2 regions of the Anaerobacillus sp. 63XJN7_5_ISO-PGPR-S23-430 genome follow, and region 2 is predicted to be linked to the other one. Evidence: predicted binding sites of a transcription regulator. Region 2 holds the regulator's gene; the other holds the start of a gene.
The links. Region 2 encodes CtsR, which represses protease genes until heat stress. Its sites were predicted from a motif close to ATGGTCAATAAAGGTCAAACA; they were not measured.
Positions count from the first base shown of each region.

Region 1: a site for CtsR is predicted at 3,576-3,596, ahead of AC0VYJ_RS03745 (ATP-dependent Clp protease ATP-binding subunit). Genes of this name have one in related genera too.

Region 1 is NZ_CM149686.1:679,827-684,838, forward strand. Features, by position in the region: gene AC0VYJ_RS03715 (KGG domain-containing protein) at 1-284, shown strand, start outside; gene AC0VYJ_RS03720 (DUF2188 domain-containing protein) at 392-589, opposite strand; gene AC0VYJ_RS03725 (DUF4870 domain-containing protein) at 898-1,263, opposite strand; gene ymzB (protein YmzB) at 1,371-1,718, opposite strand; gene mnmH (tRNA 2-selenouridine(34) synthase MnmH) at 1,834-2,895, shown strand; gene AC0VYJ_RS03740 (hypothetical protein) at 2,858-3,322, opposite strand; gene AC0VYJ_RS03745 (ATP-dependent Clp protease ATP-binding subunit) at 3,671-5,012, shown strand, end outside.
Region 2 is NZ_CM149686.1:107,371-112,382, reverse strand. Features, by position in the region: gene clpC (ATP-dependent protease ATP-binding subunit ClpC) at 1-1,193, opposite strand, end outside; gene AC0VYJ_RS00575 (protein arginine kinase) at 1,190-2,245, opposite strand; gene AC0VYJ_RS00570 (UvrB/UvrC motif-containing protein) at 2,287-2,823, opposite strand; gene AC0VYJ_RS00565 (CtsR family transcriptional regulator) at 2,862-3,323, opposite strand; rRNA gene rrf (5S ribosomal RNA) at 3,844-3,960, opposite strand; rRNA gene AC0VYJ_RS00555 (23S ribosomal RNA) at 4,194-5,012, opposite strand, start outside.

The DNA.
Region 1 (5,012 bases), 570 kb from region 2:
ATATTGGAGAAAAAGGTGGAGAAAAAACAGCAAAAGAGCATGATCAAGAGTTCTATCAAGAGATAGGAGAAAAGGGCGGTAATAAAACGGCTCAAGAGCATGATAAAGAATTCTTCGAGGAAATTGGAGAAAAGGGTGGTAAGAAAACCGCTCGAGAACACGATAAAGAGTTTTATCAAGAAATTGGAGAAAAAGGTGGAAACCAAACATCCAAAAATCAAGATAAAGAATTCTATGAGGAAATTGGGAAAAAGGGTGGAAAAAAGAGCGGCGGAAACAAATAGAAACAGTAAAGAGCGAAGGGATTTCCCTTCGTTCTTTTTAATGAAATCCTATTTGAAATAAAAATAAAGAAGCCCTCCGTAAGCTACGGAGGGCTTCTTTATGTAGATTAAAATGAGCGTTCTTCTTCAACTTCATGCTGTTCATTTAAAATCAATAGGCGACTTGGAGAATCTCCTTTAGCCATTTCCTCTGCTTTTTCAATAGCTGTTGAGCGCATATCGTAGAGGTCTGTTGGAGCGACGTCCTCAATTTTAACATACCAACCTGTTACATCTTTATTTGGTGCTACTGTAAATTCCTTCATGAATAAATCCTCCTTTAAGCTGTGTATAAGGAACAATTCCCATCATATGTAGTGATGAAACCTGCTTTTAAGAGAATTAAAAAAACCAGCGCATTGACGCTGGTTTTACTGTGGACGTGAAATTATGTAGAAACCAATAACAAAAGCAATAGGAACGATCCAAACCATAAAGGCAAGTGCCCATACAGTAAAACGGTTCCATTCTTTTTCCTTAACAGCCAAGAGCAGACCCTCCACATCATAAGTTTAGTTTCATTATAACATGGACATACCTAAATTATGTGTAAACGCTTGAAATTCTTGAAAATTCAAGATACAAATCGAATGGTTAAGGGGTAGCGATATAAAGTGCCCTGATTCGACTTGACCGATGCAATCACAATAAAGATAAGGTGCATGACAAGTAGAATAGGGAGAAGGATAAGCCCTATAAGGACTAGACTTAAGATCCCAGCAATGACTAGATAGAGTGTCATGCTTATTTGGAAGTTAATGGATTCTTTTCCTTGCTCATCGATAAACGGTTCATCTTCTCTTTTAATTGACCAGAGGATGATTGGACCAATAATATGTCCCAGAGGAATTAAATAACCACTCAATGCAGAGAGATGAACATACATAGCCCATTGTCTTATTGTTTGATCAGGAACCGTTGTTACGTCTTTATTATCCATCTCAATACCTCCCTATATAGCTCATCTATGATCAGCATATTACTCATTATTTTAAGATATGCCTTTAATAAAGTAGGCAATAAAAAAAGGAACCACCTTTGGTTCCTTTAATTGGAATTGTAGTTGATGTGATAAGACGCGCGTTCTGTAAGTACGATCAGCTCGTCTGAATGCTTTTTAACATTGTTTATATCTTCTAAAGGAATTTCAAAAGTGGAGTGTGGAAGAGGGGCTGTAGCTTCGTCTGAAATGACTTTGCCCTCGCCTTTAAGTTGAAGGAGTGTCGAAGCCGTGTAATCATCGACGGTCTCCCCTCTGTGTTGAAATACAAAATCTTCGAGTTTCATGATGGTTTTATCGAGATCGTCTTGTTCTTTTTTCTCAATGATAAGATGTCCGCCTACCCATTCAGTAAGCGTGTTACGAACTTCTGTTAGCATAGTTGACGCATTCATTTTATCACCTCACTATCAAATTTCCCCATTTATACATTGGATAAACAGTACAAATGAACTTGGCAAAGAGATGATGATATACTTGTGCTATGTAAATATATAAAGGATGAATGTCATGAAAACAATAACAATCGATGAAGTTTTGGAAAGCAAGATGCTCTTATTGGATGTTCGTACACCGGCAGAATATGAAAAGTTTCATATCCCAGGTGCTGTGAACCTACCTATTTTCTCTAATGAAGAAAGAGAAATTGTCGGAACAACATATAAGAAAAAAGGAACTGAAGCAGCGAAGGAATTAGGGATTTCTCTTGTTTCGCCCTTACTTCCTGAGTTTTATAAACGAGCGAAGGAAATAACAAAAGGTAAAGAATTTGCTATTTACTGCTGGCGAGGCGGAATGAGAAGTAAAAGTTTGACAGTTATTTTTGACATGATGGGACTGCCATGCCGACAGCTAGAAGGAGGTATTCGTTCCTACAGACAAAAAGTGACGGCTGGTTTAGAATACTTAGCGAATCAGACGACACCCTATCTTGTTTTGGAAGGACTAACCGGTACATCTAAAACTGAAATACTGAATGATTTAGAAGAGAAGGGCTATCCTGTTCTTGATCTTGAGGGACTTGCAGCTCATCGAGGTTCTGTATTTGGAAGAGTTGATTTGCCTGAAAGAAGTCAAAAAGAATTTGAAGCCATGCTATACCATAGATTAGGAGAAATTGGAGAAACGTCTTATTACATCATTGAATCTGAAAGTAAGCGACTTGGAAATATTATCATTCCAGAGTTTATTTTAGAAGGCAAACAAAAAGGGACGCGTATACAAGTCCACGCCCCGCTTTCTTATCGAATTCGTACGATCTTAAATACGTATCATCCTGAACATCATCACGAAGAAATCACAGGAGCTATTAACAAAATTGAGAAGCGATTTTCGAGTGAAGATAAAGAAGTAATTGCCGATGCTCTTGCTGAGAATGACTATGCCTTGATTGTTGAACGGCTCCTGATTTATTATTATGATCCTCGTTATGAATACAAAGCATATGAGAACGAAGGTAACATTATTAACCTAACGTATGATTCACTTGAGGAAGGAACTAAACTTGTCCAGAATGAAGTAGATCGCTTCGAGATTAAGCTTCGATCAGAAGGCGAGAAAGTTTCGCTTTAATGGATTTTCTTTCTTCAGGAAGCTGTTCATTGTTATACCGTTCAATAAGGTCATCAATGCGTTTAAAATACAAGTGACTTACCCATGCGACATAGCTTCTGTAAACGGGCGACTTTAGAAAATGAATCAACATATTGTCGTCGGGGCCAAAGTAGTATGTTTTATCATCAAAGAAGGTAGAAAAGCGTCTGAAGGATAATTTGGTGAATGAGTTGTCCAATTCAAATCGAAATTTGTTGAGGGCATCCGGAATTAAACGAATTGTGAACACATCATCATTATCAAACATTTCCTTAGGCGTGGGTAAGATTAAATATGGATATTCCCGATCATCAAGGGCAATGAAGAAATCCTCAGGCGTCTCGTGACAGCTAGGCACTCGTTTGACGGTTGTTTCAACAATCAATTGATAGACTGAATCATTCATAAGATATCCTCCCTTTGTAATCTATCATCATTGTTACCGTACTAGTAAACTTGTATACCCCTTTGTCGAAAAGTAGTTATTACAATCTATTATCCAACCTCTGAAAAAATTCCTCTATTTCAAATATTACAAATATTTTTAAGAACCATATATGAATGATATTTTCCTGAGTCGTTAATCAGTTAGAAAAAAATAAAATTTGGATGAGCAAAAGACTTGAAAGTCAAAGATAGTCAAATTATAATTTGGTTACAAGGTCAAAGATAGTCAAAGTCAAAGCGAGTATCTTTCACCTTTTATCTTAATTTCATAAAATGTACGTTATATATATTATAAGGAGGCCATCATATGCTTTGTGATCATTGTCAACAAAATCAAGCATCGGTTCAACTTAATGTCCAGATGAATCAGAATAAGAAACAAGTACACCTTTGTAGTACGTGTTACGCAAAAGTGATGAATGGTCAAACTGCATCATCACCAAAAGGTCAAATGGATGAGTTCTTTCAATCCTTTATGAACCAATCAGGTCAACATGGATTTAACGCACAACAGGAGGGGCCGCAAACCGAGTTTGGAAATGGAAAAGGTGGCTTACTTGATGACTTGGGACGAAATCTTTCTGACGCCGCAAAAGCTGGATTAATTGATCCGGTTATCGGGAGAGAGAATGAAGTATCAAGAGTGATTGAGACGTTAAACCGCCGAAATAAAAACAACCCTGTCTTGATTGGGGAAGCTGGTGTCGGGAAGACAGCCATAGCGGAAGGCCTTGCTCTTCGGATAACAGAGGGCAATGTCCCTTCTAAGCTAAAAAACAAAGAAATTTATTTACTTGATGTAGCTTCACTCGTTTCAAACACAGGTGTTCGTGGTCAATTTGAAGAGCGGATGAAACAGTTAATTTCTGAGCTTCAAAGTAGAAAGAATGTTATTTTGTTCGTGGATGAATTACATCAAATCGTTGGAGCTGGATCTGCTGAAGGCTCAATGGATGCAGGTAACATTTTGAAACCAGCGTTAGCTAGAGGTGAACTTCAGTTAATTGGGGCAACCACTCTCAAAGAGTATCGCCAGATTGAGAAAGACGCAGCGCTTGAGCGTCGCTTCCAACCAGTTATGGTTAATGAGCCAACGGTAGATGAAGCCATTGAAATATTGAAAGGTTTGCAGTCTAAGTATGAAGACTATCATGAAGTCAAGTACACAGATGAAGCCATTAAAGCATGTGTAACATTGTCTAATCGTTTCATTCAAGACCGCTTCTTGCCAGATAAAGCGATCGATTTAATGGATGAAGCAGGGGCGAAATTGAACTTAACGTTTGCAGAGTCTAGCCACGATGAAATTCAGCAACGTCTAACAGAAATAGCTGCTGAAAAAAATAAAGCAGCCGAAGCAGAAGATTATGAGCGTGCTGCCAAGTTAAGAACTGAAGAATTACAGCTTGAGGAGCAGCTTGAGCAATCGCTGAAAAATAAATCAAGTGTGAATCATTTAGTGTCTCTTGAAGAGATTCAACACATTATAGAAGGAAAAACAGGTATTCCAGTACGTAAACTTCGCGAAGATGAACAAACGAAAATGAAAAATCTTGCGGATCGACTTAATGCGAAAGTAATTGGTCAGGAAGATGCCGTAAATAGAGTCGCTAAAGCGATTCGCAGAAGTCGTGCCGGATTGAAACGTC
Region 2 (5,012 bases):
TCGTCAATTAAATCAATTGCTTTATCCGGTAAGAAACGATCCGAAATGTAACGATCTGAAAGTTTAACCGCGGCTTCGATCGCATCGTCAGTAATCGTAACGCGGTGATGAGCTTCATAACGATCTCTAAGTCCCTTTAAAATAAGAGCGGACTCATCACTTGTCGGTTCGTTAACTTGAATTGGTTGGAAGCGACGTTCAAGGGCAGCATCCTTCTCAATGTATTTACGATACTCATCAAGAGTAGTAGCACCAATACATTGAAGTTCTCCTCTTGCTAGTGCAGGTTTAAGAATATTTGAAGCATCAATTGCTCCTTCTGCACCACCAGCGCCAATTAGTGTATGAAGTTCATCAATAAACAGAATAATGTTACCTGCCTGACGAATTTCATCCATTACTTTCTTCAAACGGTCTTCAAATTCACCGCGGTATTTCGTACCTGCAACGACAGTACCCATATCTAGCGTCATAACGCGCTTATCACGAAGCGTTTCAGGTACTTCATTGTTAATAATTTGCTGAGCAAGGCCTTCTGCAATTGCAGTTTTACCAACTCCTGGCTCTCCGATTAGGACAGGGTTATTCTTTGTACGTCGGCTAAGCACTTCAATCACTCGCTCAATTTCTTTGCTTCGACCAATAACAGGATCCAGTCCGTTGTCTCGAGCGATCACAGTAAGATCTCTTGCAAGACTATCTAGTGTAGGAGTATTTGCGCTCGCTCCTCCAGCTTGATGACTAGAAGAAGAGCTTTCATTACTACCTAACAATTGTAGAACCTGCTGACGAGCTTTATTTAAGCTTACCCCTAAGTTATTAAGTACGCGTGCAGCAACACCTTCACCCTCGCGAATTAAGCCAAGTAGAATATGTTCAGTACCTACATAGGAATGGCTCAACTTACGTGCTTCATCCATCGATAATTCAATCACTTTTTTAGCTCGTGGTGTATAGTGAATGGATTGAACAGAATCCTGCCCGCGTCCAATTAACTTCTCTACTTCTTTTTGAATCTTGTCTGAGCCAAGTCCAAGTGCTGTTAACGCTTTGGCTGCAATACCTTCACCTTCACGGACTAACCCAAGTAAGATATGTTCAGTACCAACGTTGTTATGGCCAAGTCGGATCGCCTCTTCTTGTGCTAAAGCAAGTACTTTCTGGGCACGTTCTGTAAATCGTCCAAACATCATTGTTCATCACCCTCCAAATTCTTCGTTAGTTGATCTTCAAGTTCAAGTCTTTCTCTAATTAAAGTAGCACGTTTGATATCTCGTTCCGTAGGGGTAAGACTTGCCCCAGCATACTGCTGTAAGAAACCTGGTTGAGTTAGGATAAGCAATTCATTCAATATCGATTTAGATAAGCCTTTTACAAGACCTGAATCAATACCAAGTCTTACATCTGACAAACACTTAGCTGCTTCTTTTGATTGAATAATTCTGCTGTTCTGCAGAACACCAAGGGCACGATAAATACGATCCTCTAACTCAATTCGGGAGTTATCTAGAAGTGCCCTTCTAGCAGCACGTTCTTTTTCGATAACTTGCATAACCACACCTTGTAAATCTTCGATGATGTCATCTTCTGTCTTTCCAAGAGTGATCTGATTTGATATCTGAAAAATATTACCTAGCGCTTCGCTACCTTCCCCATAGCTACCTCTTACGACAAGACCGAGCTGGTTGATAGCCGGAATAATATGGTTTAATTGCTGTGTTAATACAAGCGCAGGGAGGTGTAGCATAACAGAAGCTCGCATGCCGGTTCCCACATTAGTAGGACAACTTGTTAAATATCCTTTTCTTTCATCAAATGCGTAGTCAACTTTTCCTTCAATCCAGTTATCTAATGAATTTGCAATGGTTAGCGCCTTCTTCAGTTCGAACCCTGCAACTAGACATTGAATACGAAAATGATCTTCTTCATTAATCATTATACTAACCGTTTCATTCTCGCTCAGAAGCACACCGCCGTTATTTGAGTGTTCGATAAGGTTAGGACTAATCAAGTGCTTCTCCACAAGAACTCTCTTCTCGATAGGTTTTAACTCATCCATTTCAATTAGTTCAAGTTCACCAATCTGGTCGTCTGGAATATCTGTAAACTGTTGTCGAACTTCTTTTATAACTTGTAAATTATCCTCACTGTTTGAAACGATCGGAAAAACATAATTCTTTAAGTTACGTGCAAATCGGACCCGACTGCTCATGACAATATCAGAATCTGGCCCCTCATCTTTCATCCATGGGCTTACGGCTTCACTGATAAAATGCTGAAGTGACATTATGCTCCCCCTTCCCATTTGCTCTTTTCTTCAAGGGAACGAATCAAATCTCTAGTTTCTGCAGCTTTTTCAAATTCTTCATGCTGGATATACTCTTTCATTTTGCTTCTTAAGTTCTGAACTTTGCGTTCAATTTCTATCGCTGCTCCAGCCCTCTTCGGAACTTTTCCAGCGTGAACAGTATTGCCCCCATGAACTTTTTTAAGTATAGGATCCAAGTTATCCGAAAAGGTTTTGTAGCACTCAGAACACCCAAATCTTCCAATCTTAGTGAATTGTTGATAGGTCAACCCACACTTTGGACAGTGTATTGGCTCTTTTTTATAAAAAGACTGAGCTGGATTCTCCTCAATAGGGGTATCGAAATTTAGTAATCCCGATAATAAGTTATGGATAGAAAAATGGTTAGTGCCTGGCTCAACCTCACCTTTTTCCTTAGCACACTTCTCACAAATGTGAAACTCTGTTTTTTCACCATTAATAATCTTAGTGAAATGAAGCGTAGCAGGGCGCTCACCACATTCCTGACAAGTCATAGGGCAACCCTCCTTCTCTACCCTAAAAAGTATAAAATTTATTTATATTTTAAAGCAGTTAGCATGGCACGCAACATATTCGCACGCAGATGATCTCTAACTGGTAATTCTATAGTAATCACAGTACGATCTAGTACGCTTAACATTAACTTCGCTTCTCGCTCCGAAATTACCTCTTCTTCATGTAAACGAAGAATAATATTTTCTGAAACTACTTGTGGCACTTGATTTTTGACGATCTGTATCATTTCGTCTATTAAATCAGCGTGGGTTTCGGGTTTAACTTTAACGATCCGTATATAACCCCCTCCACCTCTCTTACTTTCCACAATATAGCCTTTTTCAATCGTAAAGCGGGTATTTATTACATAATTAATTTGCGAGGGAACACATTGAAATTTATCTGCTATTTCACTTCGCTTTATTTCAACAGCATCCCTTCCATCCACCATTAAAATTTTCTTTAGATATGCTTCAATAATATCGGAAACATTCCTCACGTAGTTCCCTCCTCTCCGTCCCCATACTGACTTTGACTATATTTGACGTTAAATATATTATAACGTTTTTATCAAGGATTGCAAAGCAACAAGCCTATCGTAGTTCTTCTGTATAAAGCATTACCATTTAAGATAAATCCAAGACTCTTTTTTCTCTAGTTTTCACCTTTTAATAGAGCAACTATAATTTTCTTCAGAAAACTATTAAACAAAAAAATACGATTAGACTCGAATAATTCATTTGCTACATAAGGGTAGCAAAATTTTTCATTAAAAGTTTCTTAACCCTGCAATATGAATTGCTTATATTTCTCTATTATATAGAGTGCTTAGATAGAGAATATATCCGATCAGGTATTTAGATGCTTGAGGAATTACTCTGCGATAGTAAGGCAAAACAATTATGCAAACAGAAAAATTAATTCCGCGATCTTTTAAAACAGAACTAGCTATCTAAAATTGTTGAGAAAGAAATACAAAAAAAGCGAGAAACCCTCAGGTCTCTCGCTTCTCTTATGTTGCCTAGCGACGTCCTACTCTTGCAGGGGGAGATCCCCCAACTACCATCGGCGCTGAAGAGCTTAACTTCCGTGTTCGGCATGGGAACGGGTGTGACCTCTTCGCCATCATCACTAGACTAACAGGATGTTAGCCGTTCGGTGTTCACCACAGGACGTGGTGGCACTTAATCGAACTTCCTTATTTCAGGTGTTCCCTGAAAACTAGATAGCACGCACAACTTTCCAATATGTCCAGCTACGTAAGCCAAATCCTCGATCGTTTCACCTTTTGATTCTGACGCATAAAGCGCGTCTGACTCAAAAGCCTCCAACGCTTGTCGGATTTAAACGGCTTACTTCGCTTTTCGTTTAGGTTAAGCCCTCGATCGATTAGTATTCGTCAGCTCCACGTGTTGCCACGCTTCCACCCCGAACCTATCTACCTCATCATCTCTAAGGGATCTTACCAGCTTCATGCTGTGGGAAATCTCATCTCGAGGGGGGCTTCATGCTTAGATGCTTTCAGCACTTATCCCTTCCACACGTAGCTACCCAGCTATGCTCCTGGCGGAACAACTGGTACACCAGCGGTGTGTCCATCCCGGTCCTCTCGTACTAAGGACAGCTCCTCTCAAATTTCCTGCGCCCGCGACGGATAGGGACCGAACTGTCTCACGACGTTCTGAACCCAGCTCGCGTACCGCTTTAATGGGCGAACAGCCCAACCCTTGGGACCTACTTCAGCCCCAGGATGCGATGAGCCGACATCGAGGTGCCAAACCTCCCCGTCGATGTGGACTCTTGGGGGAGATAAGCCTGTTATCCCCAGGGTAGCTTTTATCCGTTGAGCGATGGCCCTTCCATGCGGAACCACCGGATCACTAAGCCCGACTTTCGTCCCTGCTCGACTTGTAGGTCTCGCAGTCAAGCTCCCTTGTGCCTTTACACTCTGCGAATGATTTCCAACCATTCTGAGGGAACCTTTGGGCGCCTCCGTTACACTTTAGGAGGCGACCGCCCCAGTCAAACTGCCCACCTGACACTGTCTCCGCACCGGATCACGGTGCTGGGTTAGAATGTCAGTACAGCCAGGGTAGTATCCCACCGACGCCTCCATCGAACCTGGCGGTCCGACTTCTATGGCTCCTACCTATCCTGTACAAGCTGTACCAAAATCCAATATCAGGCT